One region of the Cryptosporangium sp. NPDC051539 genome, then DNA from elsewhere that is predicted to be linked to it. Evidence: riboswitches for the same ligand, from Rfam matches in the RefSeq annotation. Region 1 holds a riboswitch; the other holds the start of a gene.
The links. A riboswitch is a leader RNA that binds a small molecule or an ion and turns the genes downstream of it on or off. The one in region 1 is predicted to bind cobalamin.
Positions count from the first base shown of each region.

Region 2: it holds a riboswitch for cobalamin, as region 1 does, so the genes downstream of both, ACIBZJ_RS04545 (CbtB-domain containing protein) here and ACIBZJ_RS34360 (ribonucleoside-diphosphate reductase subunit alpha) in region 1, are expected to answer to the same signal.

Region 1 is NZ_JBITDV010000013.1:107,890-115,249, forward strand. It holds gene ACIBZJ_RS34335 (ATP-binding protein) at 1-503, opposite strand, end outside; gene ACIBZJ_RS34340 (GAF and ANTAR domain-containing protein) at 617-1,330, shown strand; gene ACIBZJ_RS34345 (hypothetical protein) at 1,468-2,013, shown strand; gene ACIBZJ_RS34350 (sigma-70 family RNA polymerase sigma factor) at 2,369-2,686, shown strand; gene ACIBZJ_RS34355 (BTAD domain-containing putative transcriptional regulator) at 2,829-3,539, shown strand; cobalamin riboswitch at 3,600-3,861, shown strand; gene ACIBZJ_RS34360 (ribonucleoside-diphosphate reductase subunit alpha) at 4,029-6,332, shown strand; gene ACIBZJ_RS34365 (ribonucleotide-diphosphate reductase subunit beta) at 6,332-7,327, shown strand.
Region 2 is NZ_JBITDV010000001.1:962,971-970,330, reverse strand. It holds gene ACIBZJ_RS04565 (copper chaperone PCu(A)C) at 1-404, opposite strand, end outside; gene ACIBZJ_RS04560 (hypothetical protein) at 755-1,318, opposite strand; gene ACIBZJ_RS04555 (hypothetical protein) at 1,406-1,717, shown strand; gene ACIBZJ_RS04550 (MerR family transcriptional regulator) at 1,714-2,142, shown strand; adenosylcobalamin (AdoCbl) riboswitch at 2,281-2,372, shown strand; gene ACIBZJ_RS04545 (CbtB-domain containing protein) at 2,473-2,649, shown strand; gene ACIBZJ_RS04540 (CbtA family protein) at 2,649-3,512, shown strand; gene ACIBZJ_RS04535 (SAM-dependent methyltransferase) at 3,679-4,485, shown strand; gene ACIBZJ_RS04530 (hypothetical protein) at 4,579-5,082, shown strand; gene ACIBZJ_RS04525 (APC family permease) at 5,630-7,081, shown strand; gene ACIBZJ_RS04520 (glutamine synthetase) at 7,078-7,360, shown strand, end outside.

The DNA of each region.
Region 1 (7,360 bases):
GCGTTGTCGGTGAGTTCGGTGACGAGGACGGCTGCCTCGTCGACGACCGCCTCGAGGTGCCAGGCGGCGCAGGCGTCGCGGGTGAACCGGCGCGCCTCGCCGGGCGACGCCACCGTGGGCTGCAGGTAGAGCCGCAGCCGCCCGAGCGGGGCGCCGCGTCCGGCGGCCTGGATGGCTTCCTCGACGGTCGGCCGGACGGGCACCGTTTTCGCCGCGGGGCTGCGGCGCAGGGCTAGTGTGGTGGCGTCGTTCGGTGCGGCCAGTACGACGGGGATGGCGGGCCAGCTCGCGGCGCGTTCGAGGACGGCGGGGAACACGGCGAGGAGCACCGGTTGGCTCACGGTGAGCTCGGCGAGGTCGACGACGAGCCCGGTGGGGCATTCGGCAAGACATTTGAGCAGTACTGCGCGTAGGCCGGGGACGCTACGGGGTCGCAGATGCCCGTCCAGGCGGATCACGGTGACCGGGTTGTGCCGGTCGATCTGCCAGCGCACCGTGTCCACGTTCCTATCGGATCTCGGGACGTGCTGTTCCGCAAGGTGACGAAGGGGTGTGTTCAGGTGGCCGCGAGCGGGGAATGGCACACGCCGTCCGTGTCTGGTCGGGAGGTGGCGCCATGCCGGAGTCGACGGTTTCCGCGGAACTCGTCGGTTCGTTCACGGAGTTGACCGACTTGCTGGTGGCGATGCCCGACGTCGGTACGTTGCTGCAGCGGACCGCGACGCTTGCTGCTGCCGCGGTCGCGCCGTACGCGTCGTGCGGTATCACGCTGGCGCGTAACGGTCCTCCGCTGACCATCGCGGCGAGTGATGTCCGTAGTTCGCAGGTGGATGAGCAGCAGTACGAGTGGGACGAGGGTCCGTGTCTGGACGCGTTGCGTCAGGGCGTCGTCGTGGACGTTCCAGACCTGGCCGGCGACGAACGTTGGCCGCGGTATCGCCCCCGAGCGCTGGCATTGGGAGTGCGCAGCTCCCTGTCTCTGCCCCTGCGGATCCGGGACGAGACCGTCGGCGCGTTGAACTTCTACGGCGGCCGGGCCGGCCGTTTCGGCAGTGTGGAGCGTGAGCACGCCGACATTTACGCACGGCAGGTCGTCAATGTCGTCACGGTCGCGCTGCGCCACTTCGAGCAGGTGGAGTTGATCGAACAGTTGCGCGGGGCGCTGATGTCGCGGGCGACGATCGATCAGGCGATCGGTGTGCTGGTCGCGCGGGAGGGGATCGATCCGGAGCAGGCGTTCGTGTTGTTGCGGCGGGCGTCGCAGAACAGCAACGTGAAGCTGCGTGAGGTCGCGGCGGCGATTCTGCGCAGTGCCGGGAAACGGCGCTAGCGAGCGGGTCGGTAGAACCCAGAGGCGAGGGTGGCGGACCCGGGACCCGCTCGTCGCTGTCGCGCCACCGTCCAGGGAAGGGCGACGGATCCGGGTTTGGCCGGACGAATGGCGGTGATCCGTGGGTAATGGATGCGATGACCTGTTGCGTGCCCTGCTCGGTCGACTCGGCCGGGGCGATCGATACCTGCGTCGGAGATCCGTGGATCACCGTCGTGTACTCCGCTCCCGGTGACGTCGTAGTTGCCGCCGCGACACGGCCCGGGCGCAGCGAGTTCGACCCGCTGCACCCCGGCGACGACCTCGCTGACGCTCGTCACTGGGCGATGATGCTCGCGTTGACCTGCGTGGGTCCTGCGCTCTGGACGAGTTGTCCAGAATCTGCGCAGAGTTTTTCCCAGCTGCGGCACCAGATGCTGAGCGGCGCTCTGGACCAGCAGTGGGAGCTGATGTCACTGGTGCTCGACGGCGTGTCCCGACCGGCCTGGACGTTGCGCGTGCGGCACGGTGCGGTCGCCGTCGTCGCGAGGACCGCACGCGGGGCGGTGGCGCTCGGCGCGCGAGGCATGGACCCGGTGGCCCTGCAACTGCGGACTGCCCCGGTCCCGACGCCCAGGGTTCTCGTACCCGCGCGTCGCCGTTCCCCCGATGCCGCAGAGCAGGGACGGCGGCTGGCGAGCTGACGAGCACGTCCGAGGCCCGTTGCGGGCCGCGAAGTTTTGACGTCGGTTCCGCATAGGTCGCGGCCGAGCGGGCACCAGCCGAACGGAGTCCGGTGAGAAGGAACCGACCCCGTTCCGGCGGTCAGGCAGCGGCCTTGGAACACCGTCCGCAGGGGAGTGACGGCTATGGCCATTTCGAGCTGCACGGCACCGGTGACCGATTCTTCATCACCCGGCACCGGCGAACCGGACTACAGCCGCTACGAGACCGTGGCTCCGCTGTTCCACCAATTGGCGGCGTGTGGCGCTGACGAGAGTCGGCGGCACGCCCTGATCAAAGAGCTGACGCTGATACACCTGCCGCCGCGAAGAAGTCCTGGCCGCGCTCCAGGCCGGCGAGGCCTACAACGCCTCGTCGCTCGACGCGCCGGCCAGCGCGGACGGCTCGGCGGCCACGGTAGGCGACAACCTCGGTGGCCTCGACCGGCGATTTGAGGGCGTCGACAATCACGAGGCGCTCAAGCCGCTGCTCGCCGCCCTTCCCGACCGGGAACGCGAGATCCTCAAGCTGCGCTTCGTGGACGAGTTCACGAAATCTCAGATCGCGGAGAGAATCGGCGTCTCCCAGATGCACATCTCCCGCTTGCTGAACCAGATCGTCTCCCGCCTTCGCGTCGGCATGCTCGCTGACTGACCGGCGGAAGGGACGCCTCCCGGGCCTATTCATCGGAACGGCTCAGGTGTAGGCGGCCGGAGGCGGGTAGTACTGCCGCATGCCGTGAGCCGCTCGGGACCTGTGGCGACCATCGCGGCGCACTGAGGAAGGCCCACTCCAGATGACGTCCTCGCGTCCGAGCGGAACAGCCCTCCGGCTGCTCCACGCATTCGATCTCCGCCACGACGAGCAGTCGATCCGGGTCTGCGGCGCCGCCCAGCGCCTGCTCGCGTTACTGGCCCTCAACCGGCGGCCCGCGCACCGACGGACGCTGGCCGCGACGCTCTGGCCCGACCTGGACGACAAAGCCGCCGCGACGCGGTTGCGGTCGACGCTGTGGCGGTTGCCTGCGCCGACCGGCGAGCGCCTCGTCGACACCGACGGCGGGCAGATGCGTCTCATGCCGGTGGTCGAGGTCGACCTGCACCTCGTGGAGGACGACGCGTTCGCCGAACGGATCGACATCACTCAGCTGGTCGGCGAGATCCTGCCGGCCTGGGACGAGCCGTGGGTCGACGCGGAGCGTGAGCGGTTCCGTCAGCTACGCCTGCACCGTCTGGAGGAGGCTGCGGACCGGGCACTGCACGAGGGGCACTACCACGTGGCCTTGCAGGCGGCGCTCTGCGCCTGTGCGACCGAGCCGTTGCGGGAGAGCGCGCACCGCCGCGTCCTGCAAGTGCACCTCGCGGAAGGCAACCCGGGCGAAGCGCTCCGGCACTACCACACCACGCGCAGGCTGCTGCGCGACGAGCTGGGCTTGCCGCCGGCACCGGCCACCCGCGAGATCGTCGCCCACCTGCTCGGGCGCCCCGTCGACGCCCGATCCGCCTGAGCGGCCCCGGCAAAACGCCGACACGAGATGTTGTGTGTGACTTCTGTGGCGCACCTAGATATGGTGTCTCTCGTAGCTGGTTCGGCCGATCGTCCAGATCGGTCGTGGCAACAGGGAACCCGGTGAGAATCCGGGACTGCCCCGCAGCGGTAAGTGGGAACGACCGCCGTCAACCAAGCACTGGGCCCGGCAACGGCCTGGGAAGCGACGGCCAGTAGGCCCGCGCGACCGATTCTGCCTGCGCGCCCCACGGCGCGACCGGCGGTACCGACCCGCGCACAGCCCACGAGTCCGAAGACCTGCCAGCGCGCCGGACCGGCAACGGTCCGGCGGTCGGAGGCCGCGCGGGACGGCTGACGCCAGCCCCGCACGCCGCTGTGCGCGATGGTGTCTGTTCTCGCGCGTCCTCACCCTGGACGTACTCGCGAGGAGAGAGTTGTGACAACCGCCGAGGCCACGCCGGAGACACCGGTTCAGCGCAGGCCGCAGATGCAAGTCCGGAAGCGCAACGGCGCCACCGAACCCGTCGACGTCAACAAGATCGTCCGTGCCGTCGAGCGCCACGCCACCGACCTCACCGACGTCGATCCTCTCCGCGTCGCCACCAAGACGATCAGCGGTCTCTACGACGGCGCCACCACCGCCGAGCTCGACCAGCTGAGCATCCAGACCGCGGCGGAGATGATCGGCGAGGAGCCGCAGTACTCCCGGCTCGCCGCCCGGCTGCTCGCCGGATTCCTCGACAAGGAAGTCCGCGGTCAGGGCATCGCGAGCTTCAGCCAGTCGATCGCGCTGGGCCACGAGCAGGGCCTGATCGGTGACGGGACCGCCGCCTTCGTGGCCCGCGACGCCCGCAAGCTGGACGACGCGATCGACGTCACGAACGACCTGCGCTTCGAGTACTTCGGACTCCGGACGGTGGCCGACCGGTACCTGCTCCGCCACCCGCTCACCCGCGAGGTCGTCGAGACCCCGCAGTACTGGCTCCTCCGGGTGGCAGCAGGGCTCAGCACAACCGCGAAGGAGGCGATCGGTTTCTACCGGCTGCTCGCCTCGCTCGCGTACCTGCCGAGTTCGCCGACGCTGTTCAACTCCGGCACCCGCCACACCCAAATGTCGTCCTGCTACCTGGTGGACTCGCCGAAGGACGAGCTCGACTCGATCTACCAGCGGTACGCGCAGGTCGCGAACCTGTCGAAGTTCGCCGGCGGTATCGGGATCGGCTTCTCCCGGGTCCGCGGCCGGGGTGCGTTGATCCGCGGCACGAACGGCCAGTCCAACGGCATCGTCCCGTTCCTGCGCACGCTCGACGCGTCGGTCGCCGCCGTCAACCAGGGCGGACGCCGCAAGGGCGCGGCCTGCGTCTACCTCGAACCGTGGCACCCGGACATCGAGGAGTTCCTCGAACTGCGCGACAACACCGGCGAGGACGCCCGCCGCACCCACAACCTGAACCTCGCGAACTGGATCCCGGACCTGTTCATGCGCCGGGTCGAGGACGACGGGGTCTGGTCACTGTTCGACCCCGACGAGTTCCCGGACTTCCCGGATCTCTGGGGCGCCGACTTCGACAACGCCTACGAGGCGGCCGAGCACGCGGGCCGCCAGGTTCGTCAGCTCAAGGCTCGTGATCTCTTCGGCAAGATGATGCGCACGCTCGCCCAGACCGGCAACGGCTGGATGACGTTCAAGGACGCGTCCAACCGGCTCGCGAACCAGACGGCGAAACCCGGCAACGTCGTCCACCTCTCCAATCTCTGCACCGAGATCATCGAGGTCTCCAGCGACGACGAGACCGCCGTCTGCAACCTCGGTTCGGTCAACCTGGCCGCGCACCTGACCGGCGACGACATCGACTGGGAGCGGCTGAAGAGCACCGTCCGTACCGCGGTCACGTTCCTCGACCGCGTCATCGACATCAACTTCTACCCGACGCCCCAGGCCGCGGCGAGCAACCCGCGCTGGCGTCCGGTGGGCCTGGGCGTGATGGGTCTGCAGGACGTGTTCTTCGCCCTGCGTCTCCCGTTCGACTCGGCGGAGGCGAAAGAGCTCTCCACGAAGATCGCGGAGGAGATCTACCTCACCGCGCTCGAACGCTCGGCCGACCTCGCCGAGCAGCACGGCCCGCACCCGGCCTGGGAAGACACCCGCGCGGCCCGCGGCGACCTGCAGCCCGACCTCTGGAACGTCGAGACCACCGGCGAACGGTGGGACGCCCTGCGCGCGCGGGTCGCGACCACCGGCCTGCGCAACTCGCTGCTGATCGCGATCGCCCCGACCGCGACGATCGCCAGCATCGCCGGCTGCTACGAGTGCATCGAGCCGCAGGTGTCCAACCTGTTCAAGCGCGAGACGCTCTCCGGCGAGTTCCTGCAGATCAACACCGCGCTGGTCCGGGAGCTGAAGGCCCGGGGCCACTGGACCGCGGAGGTCCGCAACACGATCAAGCAGGCCGACGGCTCGGTCCAGGGCCTCACCCAGCTCCCGGACGACGTCAAGAGCGTCTTTCGTACCGCGTGGGAGCTGCCCCAGCGGGCGCTGATCGATCTCGCCGCCGCCCGTGCGCCGTTCATCGACCAGTCCCAGTCGCTGAACCTGTTCCTCGCGTCGCCGACGATCGGCAAGCTCTCCTCGATGTACTCCTACGCCTGGAAGACCGGCCTCAAGAGCACCTACTACCTGCGGTCGCGCCCGGCGACCCGGATCCAGCAGGCCACGGTCACACCGGTCGCCACCGACGAGGCCATCGCCTGCTCCCTGGAAAACCCCGAATCCTGCGAGGCCTGCCAGTAATGCTTCTCGACCCCGGCATGGACCTCACGTTGCGTCCCATGCGTTACCCGCACTTCTTCGACCGCTTCAAAGATGCGATCAAGAACACCTGGACCGTCGAAGAAGTCGACCTCCACACCGATCTGAAGGACCTCGCGAAGCTGTCGGAGGCCGAGCGCCACCTGGTGTCGCGGCTCGTCGCGTTCTTCGCCACCGGCGACACGATCGTCGCGAACAACCTCGTGCTGAACCTCTACCAGCACGTGAACTCGCCGGAAGGGCGTCTCTACCTCTCGAGGCAGCTGTTCGAGGAGGCCGTGCACGTCCAGTTCTACCTGAACCTGCTCGACACCTACGTCCCCGACGAGCAGCAGCGCTTCGAAGCCTTCGCCGCGGTCGAGAACATCCCGTCGATCGCGCGGAAGGCAGAGTTCTGTTTCCGCTGGATCGACTCGCTCGGTGATCTGAAGCAACTCGAGACGAAGGACGACCGGCGGGCGTTCCTGCTCAACCTCATCTGCTTCGCCGCGTGCATCGAAGGGCTGTTCTTCTACGGCGCGTTCGCCTACGTCTACTTCTTGCGCTCGCGCGGCCTGCTGCACGGTCTCGCGTCCGGTACGAACTGGGTGTTCCGCGACGAGTCGATGCACATGGCGTTCGCGTTCGACGTCGTCGAGACCGCCCGCCGCGAGGAACCCGACCTCTTCGACGACGAGATGGCCCGCCAGGTCCGGGACATGCTCGCCGAGGCGGTCGAGTGCGAGACCCAGTTCGCTGAGGACCTCGTCGGTCAGGGCGTCCCGGGTCTGTCCCTGATCGACATGCGTGAATACCTGCAGCACGTCGCCGACCGGCGGCTGCGGCAGCTCGGGCTCGACCCGGTCTACTCCTCGTCGAACCCGTTCGGATTCATGGACCTGCAGGACGTCCAGGAGCTGTCGAACTTCTTCGAACGCCGCGTCTCCGCGTATCAGGTCGCGGTCCCCGGCTCCGTCTCGTTCGACGAAGACTTCTAGATCTACGCCTGCCTGGCTGGGGCCGGTCGCGTT
Region 2 (7,360 bases), on a different contig from region 1:
ACGTCCATGAGCATCAGGTGGTCGCCGCCGGGGGAGAGCTCGTGGGCGCCCTGGGCCGGGAGTTCGAAGCCGCCCTCCTTGGGCCGCATGATCATTTTTCCGTCCTTCATGACCATCTCGTGGAGTTCCATCGCCGAGACGTCGGATGACGCGCTGACGATCGTCAGGGGCTTGTCGGTGTTGTTGACGAGCGTGCCGAAGGCCGCGGTCATGCCGGTGTCGGCGGCTTTGATCCAGGGGTCGGTGATCGAGACGGCGGTGGCCGGGGAGGTGGAGGCGGACGGGGCCTCGGACGGGGAGGGCGTGGCGGCGTCGGTACTTCCGCAACCGGTGAGGAGGGCGCCGGTGAGGGTGGCCGAGGCGAGCAGGACGAGGCCGCGGGTGCGGCGGGACAGCGGGAACATGGATCCCTTTCCAGGGGTGTGAAGCGATTGACGTGGGACTGCCGCCGGAAGCGGCGGTGAGGACCGTGACCACCACCGGACCACCCGCCCCGCGAGGCCGGTCCCGGCTGCCCGCAGAAGGCCGCCGGGCCGCGGACGGCCGCGTGGGGCTGCCCGGGGACGCGGCCGACCGGTCCAGCGGCGCGCGGCCAGCCGCGCACCGTCGACCGGCCCGCGAGGCGGTCCGGCGACGGTGGTCGTCCGACCTCACGAGCGCCGATCGATCGGCGCTACGGGTGCCGGGTCCCCGGCGGGAGTCGACGGGCGGCCGCGCTACCGGCCCGGTGCGCGCACGTCGGCGGGCGGGACGGTCAGGCGGTCACGGTGAGGGCGCTCGGAGGCCCTCGGTGACTGACGACCCGGAGCCACGATGGCTCCGGAAGCGGCGCCGCGAGCTCGACCAGCCGCGGGCGGAAGCGGCGCGGCGCGGGCACCACGGGACGCAGCCCGATCAGCGCGAACAGCCGGCCGAGCACAGGCAACCGGCCGGCGAGCCGGCGCACCAGGCGCCAGACCGCGACCTCCCCGGCATGCAGCCACAGCGCCGCCAGGCTCCCGGCCGCCACGTGGGCGGCGACCATGGTGCCGGCACCGGGCATGGCCATCATCGCGTGCATGCCGCCCGCCGGGACGAGCGTGAACAGCGCGTGCAGCCCGGCCTGCGTCACCGCGAGAGCACCCGCGATCACCGGCAACCCGCGCTGACGGCCGGTCAGCACCATCGCGACCGGCACGACGAGACCGGCACCGGCGAGAACCGCGATCACCGGCGGCACCTGCCCGTGCGCCCAGCTGTGCAACGCCACCGACAGGCTCAGACACACCAGGACGAACATCAGGGCGCGCGCCTCGCGCAGCAGTCCCTGGTTCGTCATGGCGCAGATCATGCCAGAACCCGATCCCGGGAACGCGGCGGGCAAGGACTTGCATCCGGTACCCGGGTACGGGCTTACCGTCGAGCCATGACCGATTGGATGCCTTCCGGATGCACGCTGCCCACGGCCGCGCAGCCGTTCCGGGTGGCCGAGTTCGACGATTTGTTCCGCGACGCGGTACGGCGCACCGAGCGCGTCACGCCGACGCGGGTCCGGTTGCTGCTGATCGCGTCGCACCGGGCGCGGGCGGAGGACCTGGCGGCGCGTGAGACGCAATGCTGCTCGTTCTTCCGGTTCGGGTTCGGCCCGGCCGGTCCCTCGGAGTTCTGGCTCGAGATCGAGGTGCCGCCGGCCCGGATCGCGGTGCTCGACGGCCTGCTGGAACGGGTCCCGGCGTGAGCGGCACGCTCCGCACCGGCGAGGTCGCCGCAGCGGCCGGAGTGAACACCCAGACGCTCCGGTACTACGAGCGCCGGGGACTGCTGGCCGAGCCCGCCCGGACGCCCGGTGGCCACCGCGTGTACCCGGCCGAGGCGGTGACCGTGCTGCGGGTGATCAAGGTCGCGCAGCGGTTGGGGTTCACACTTGACGAGGTCGCGGACCTGCTGGAGGTCGGGCGGCGCCGTCACCACGGGCTGCGGGCCCGGGCGCGGGAGAAGCTCGTCGAGGTGGAGGAGCGGATCCGGGACCTGCGGACGATCCGCGACACGCTGGCCGAGGCGCTGGACGCCGGGTGCGACGACCTGTCCGCGTGCGCCGCGAGCGACTGCTGCCCGCTCCCTTTCGCCGACCTGACGATCCGCGCCCTGGAGACCCCCCGATGACCGCACCGGCCCCTGGGACCGGGCCCGCGTCCGCTGCCGGTTCCGGGTACGGAGACGACTGCCCCTGCTGACCTCGCGTGCCGCCCGGCGCGCCTGCTGGTTGACCCCCGCAGCCGTCCGGCCTTATGTTCGAACCCACGTGACGGTGCGAGGAAGCTGGTGAAAACCCAGCACGGTCGCGCCACTGTGTGCCGGCTCCCGCCGGTGAGTCAGATACTGGCGCCGTCTCGAGGCCCTACATGCAAGGGGACGCACGATCCCCAGAGGAGGCTTTACGTGACAACTCCGTCCGCCGCTGTCCGGCCCACGGCCAGGCCCGCTGCCACGCCGGTGGTCATCTCCGGCTCGCGCGGTGCCGTCTACCTCGGTGCCGCCGCGTTACTGGCCCTGCTGGCCTACTACTTCGTCGGCGTCGACCAGGGTGCGGTCTCGGTCTTCGGCAACGACGTGCACATCCACGAGTTCGTGCACGACGCGCGTCACTTCATCGGTTTCCCCTGCCACTGATGGAGCTGAAACTGCTCCTGCGCGGCGCTTTGGCCGGCGGGATCGGTGGCCTGTGCGCGTTCGTCTTCGCGCGGATCTTCGCCGAACCGCAGATCCAGAAGGCCATCGACTACGAACAGGGTCGCGGCGCCGCCCAGGAGGCGCTCGACCAGGCAGCCCGCCTGCCGATCCCGGGCCCGGAGCCGGAGACGTTCACCCGGGCCGTCCAGGCCAACGTCGGGATCGGCGTCGGCATGATCGTGTTCGGTCTCGCGATGGGCCTGCTGGCCACCGTGATCTACGCGATCTGCCTCGGCCGGGTCGGGGCCGTACGGCCGCGCGTGCTGGCGATGCTGGTCGCCGGCGGTGCGTTCGTCGGGCTGTTCCTGGTGCCCTGGCTGAAGTACCCGGCCAACCCGCCCGCGGTCGGCAACGACGACACGATCGGCACCCGCGGTGGCCTGTACCTGCTGATGGTGCTCGCGTCGCTGGTGTTCCTCGGCGGTGCGGTCTGGCTCGGCCAGCGGCTCGCGCCCCGCTTCGGGAACTGGAACGCGACGCTGCTGGCCGGCGGTGCGTACGTCGTCGCCTGCGGGGTCGTGATGCTGCTGCTGCCGCCGCTCGGCCACCTCGCGGCGAACGTGGCCGCGACCGGCAGCGAACGCGCCACCGAGACGCCCCTCCCGCTGCGTGATCCGAGCGGCCGGATCGTCTACGAGGGCTTCCCGGCCGACGTGCTGGCCACGTTCCGTCTGTACTCGGTCGGGGCCCAGCTCGTCCTCTGGGGCGCGTTCGGCCTGGTCTTCGGTCCGCTCGCCGAGCGTGTGCTCGCCCCGCGGACGGCAGCCGCGCCCACCGGCGCCCCGGACGCGGTACCGGCCTGAGGCCGGATCGGGGCGGGACCACGCGTGACGGTCCCGCCCTTTTTTCTACGCCGCCCGGCGGAACACCGCCGGTAGGTTCACTGGCGACTGACCGCCGACGGATGGCGCAATCGCATCAGTACGATGAACGGCGCGAGATTCGGGGAGCAGACCGAGAGGCGCCGCCATGAGTTCGGACTCGCCCGTGTTCGCGGGCATCGACACGACGGTGCCCCACTCCGCCCGCCGGTACAACTACTGGCTCGGCGGCAAGGACAACTTCGCCGTCGACCGCGAGTCGGGCGAGCAGATGGCCCAGATCTTCCCGACCGCGCGGGTCTGGGCGGTGCAGAACCGCGCGTTCCTGCGACGGGTCGTCACGTACCTGGCCCGCGAGGCCGGGATCCGGCAGTTCCTCGACGTCGGCACCGGGCTGCCGACCGCCGACAACACGCACGAGGTCGCACAGCGCATCGCGCCCGAGTCGCGGATCGTCTACGTCGACAACGACCCGCTGGTGATGACGCACGCCCGGGCGCTGCTGACGTCGACGCGCCAGGGGGAGACCTCCTACCTCGAGGCCGACCTGCGGGACCCGGCCCGCATCCTGTCGCGCGCCGCCGAGTCGCTCGACCTGTCGCAGCCGGTGGCGCTGATGCTGATCGCGGTGCTGCACTTCGTCCCGGACTCGCAGGCGGATTCGTACGCGCTGGTCCGGACGCTCACCGACGCGTTGCCGGCCGGGAGTTTCCTGGCCATCTCGCACGGCAGCGCCGACTACCTGCCGCCGGCCACCGCCGACACGCTGGCGGCCATGACGCGGGGCGGCGGGGAGTTCCAGCTCCGCAGCGGCGCCGAGCTGGCCGGGTATTTCGACGGCATGGAGCTCGTCGAACCCGGCATCACGGTGATCTCGGAGTGGCGGCCGGGCGAGGGCGAGCGTCCGGACCCGGCCGATGTGGCCTGCCTGGGCGGAGTGGGCCGGCTTCGCTGAGCGTCGGCGGCGGCCCTGACCTGGAGACGTTTCGGCAGAGGGCGGTATCGGATAACAGGGCAGAAACGGACGTCGTGCCCCTGGGGAGGCGATGTGATCGCGTTTCTGCTCGCTGTGCTGTTAGCCGCCGGGCTGGGCGGGACGGGCCGGGCGGCCCGCCGCTCCGGCCGCCAGCTCACCTGGTCGGTCGCGGGTGTCGCCGCCGGCGTGGTGGCGGTCGGGTTGTTCATCCGGGCCGCCGACGCCGGTAGCTCGGTGATGCTGATGCTGGTGCTGGCCGTGGTGGTCGGCTACACCGCGTGGGCGGCTTCGCACTGGCTCCGCGAGCCGGCCGCGGTGCCGCACTGGACCGCGGCGATCGCCGCCGGTACCGCGCTCCTGCTCCTCGAAGGACACACGCTCGCGGTCGTCCTGGGCGGCGGCTCGGGCTGGAACCTGCAGTTCATGGCACTGATGGGCTTCGCGCTGATCGGCCCGGCCACGCTCGCGTGGACGATCGTCGGGGCGCTCTGGCTGCACCGCCGGGTGACCGTGGCGGGCCGCCACGTGGCCGGCGTCGGCCGCAAAGTGGACGTCACCACGATCATGTCGTCCTGACTACCGACCTCGGCCCGGTGCCGGGGATCGACGGCGGCACCGCGAACTCCCGCGGTGGCTCGGACCGCGGGGCGCCCCGGGAGGCCGGGGCCTACCGCCCGGAGCGGGTCCGGCCGGGTGACCGGGTCGCGGTGATCGCCACCCGCAACGCGGTGTCGCCCGACCGGCTGCGCTCGGCTGCGCTCGGCTGCGCTCGGCTGCGCTCGGCTGCGCTCGGCCGGGCTCGACGTGGGGCTCGGCCGGGCCGGGCTCGACGTGGGGCTCGGCGAGCACGTGCTGGCTCAGCCCGGTCCGTAGCCGGCACCGACGAGGAGCGCGCCGCCGACCTCACCGCGGCGCGGTGCGACCCCGGATCCGAGCGGTCTCACCTGCGCGCTCCCGGAGCCCGCGCGCTCGTGCCCGGCGCTCCCGAGGCCGGGTCGGCCGACGGCGCCCTCGTGCTCGACAAGACATCGGGGACGTTTCCACCCACCCCCTTGTCCGGCGGCACGAAGTGGTATAGACCTGCGTCGTCGCACGTGAACTACCGGTTGACGAGGAGTGACCCGTGGCTGGTGAGGGTCCGCGGCTCGGCCGCGAATTGAGCATCTGGGAGGCCGTCGGGATCTCCGTCGCCCTCATGGCGCCGTCGATGGCGGCGAACATCAATCCACAGGGCATGGTGGGCAGCGTCGGACGGGCCATCCCGCTCACTTTTGCCCTGGCCACCGCCGGAGTCCTGCTCGTCGCGTACACGTTCGTGCGCCTGACCCAGAAGTTCCACCACTCCGGATCCGTGTACGGCTTCGTCGGGGCGACACTGGGCGCCCGCCCGGGTGTCGTCGCGGGCTGGGGCCTGCTCGGCACCTACCTGTTCTACAGCGTCGTCACCGCGACGGCGTCGGCCCGCTTCCTGGTGTCGTTCCTGGACGGGACCGGTCTCTGGGACTCCCCGCCGGACTGGATCGTGCTGCCGATCGTCGGCCTGGTCCTGCTCGGGGTGCTCTGGCTGACGATCTCGCCGATCCGGCTCGGCACCCGGGTACTGCTGATCGTCGAGGCGTCGACGGTCGCGCTGATCCTGGTCGTGGCGATCATCGTGCTGGTCAAGGTCAGTGGCGACGGCAAGTTCACGACGTCTCCGTTCACGGTGTCGACGGGCACCGACACCAGCGCGCTGTTCCTCGGCGTCGTGTTCGGGTTCCTGTCGTTCGCCGGGTTCGAGGCCGCGGCGACGCTCGGCGAGGAGACCCGCCGGCCCCGGCGGGACATCCCCCGGGCGATCCTCGGCACCGCGATCTTCGGCGGCGTCTACTTCGTGTTCGTCACCTGGGTCGAGGTGATGGGCTTCGGCACCGACGCGGCCGGCCTGGAGAAGTTCGGTGCGTCGGGGTCGCTCTTCGGCGACCTGGGCACGCAGTACGTCGGGGCCTGGCTCGGCGACCTGATCAGCCTGGGCGCGGCGATCAGCGCCTTCGGCTGTGCGCTGGCCTGCGCGGTCGGTGCGTCCCGCCTGCTGTTCGCGATGGCTCGGGACGGCCTCGCGCCGGCCCCTCTGGCGAGGGTTTCCCCGACCCGGCGGACGCCGGTCGGCGCGGCGGCCGGGGTCGTCGTCGCCGCCGGGGTGATCGAGGTGGTGCTCTGGCTGGTTTACCGGAGCGGGTCCGACACGTCGCTCGCGGTCTTCGTCGCGGCGGGTGTGATCGGTACGTTGGTGCTTCTGGTGGTGTATGTCCTGGCCTCGGTGGGTGTGATCCGCTTGCTGTTCGTTTGTCGTGACGTGAGCGTCCGGATGTGGGAGGTGGTCGTGCCGCTCGCCGGGCTGGTCGTGCTGGGCTACACGCTCTACCGCAACGTGATCCCGCTGCCGGAGGGCAAGAGCCTGGTCGCGCCTCTGGTCGCGGCCGTCTGGCTGCTGGTCGGGCTGGTGGCGGTGCTGGCCGCGCCGCGGCTGACCCGTCGGGCCGGAGCGGCGCTCACCGCGGACGAGGGACTGACGGCGGCAAAGGAGCACGCATGAGTTTTCCCGCTGATCCGGTGCCGGGCGGGCACGAGGGCCAGGCGGCCCGGGCGCAGCAGATCGCGCACGAGCTGCTTCCGCTCGGGGTGCACGGCGCCGCACTGACCTACGTCGACACCGCGGGCATCACCAGGGTGAAGACCGTGCCGGTCTCCGCGCTGGCCTCGGCCGTGCAGTGGGGCGTCGGGATGTCGCCGGTGTTCGACCTGTTCCTCGCCGACGACTCGATCGTCGGCAGTGACAAGCAGGGTGGCCCCGACGGTGACTTGCGGCTCTACC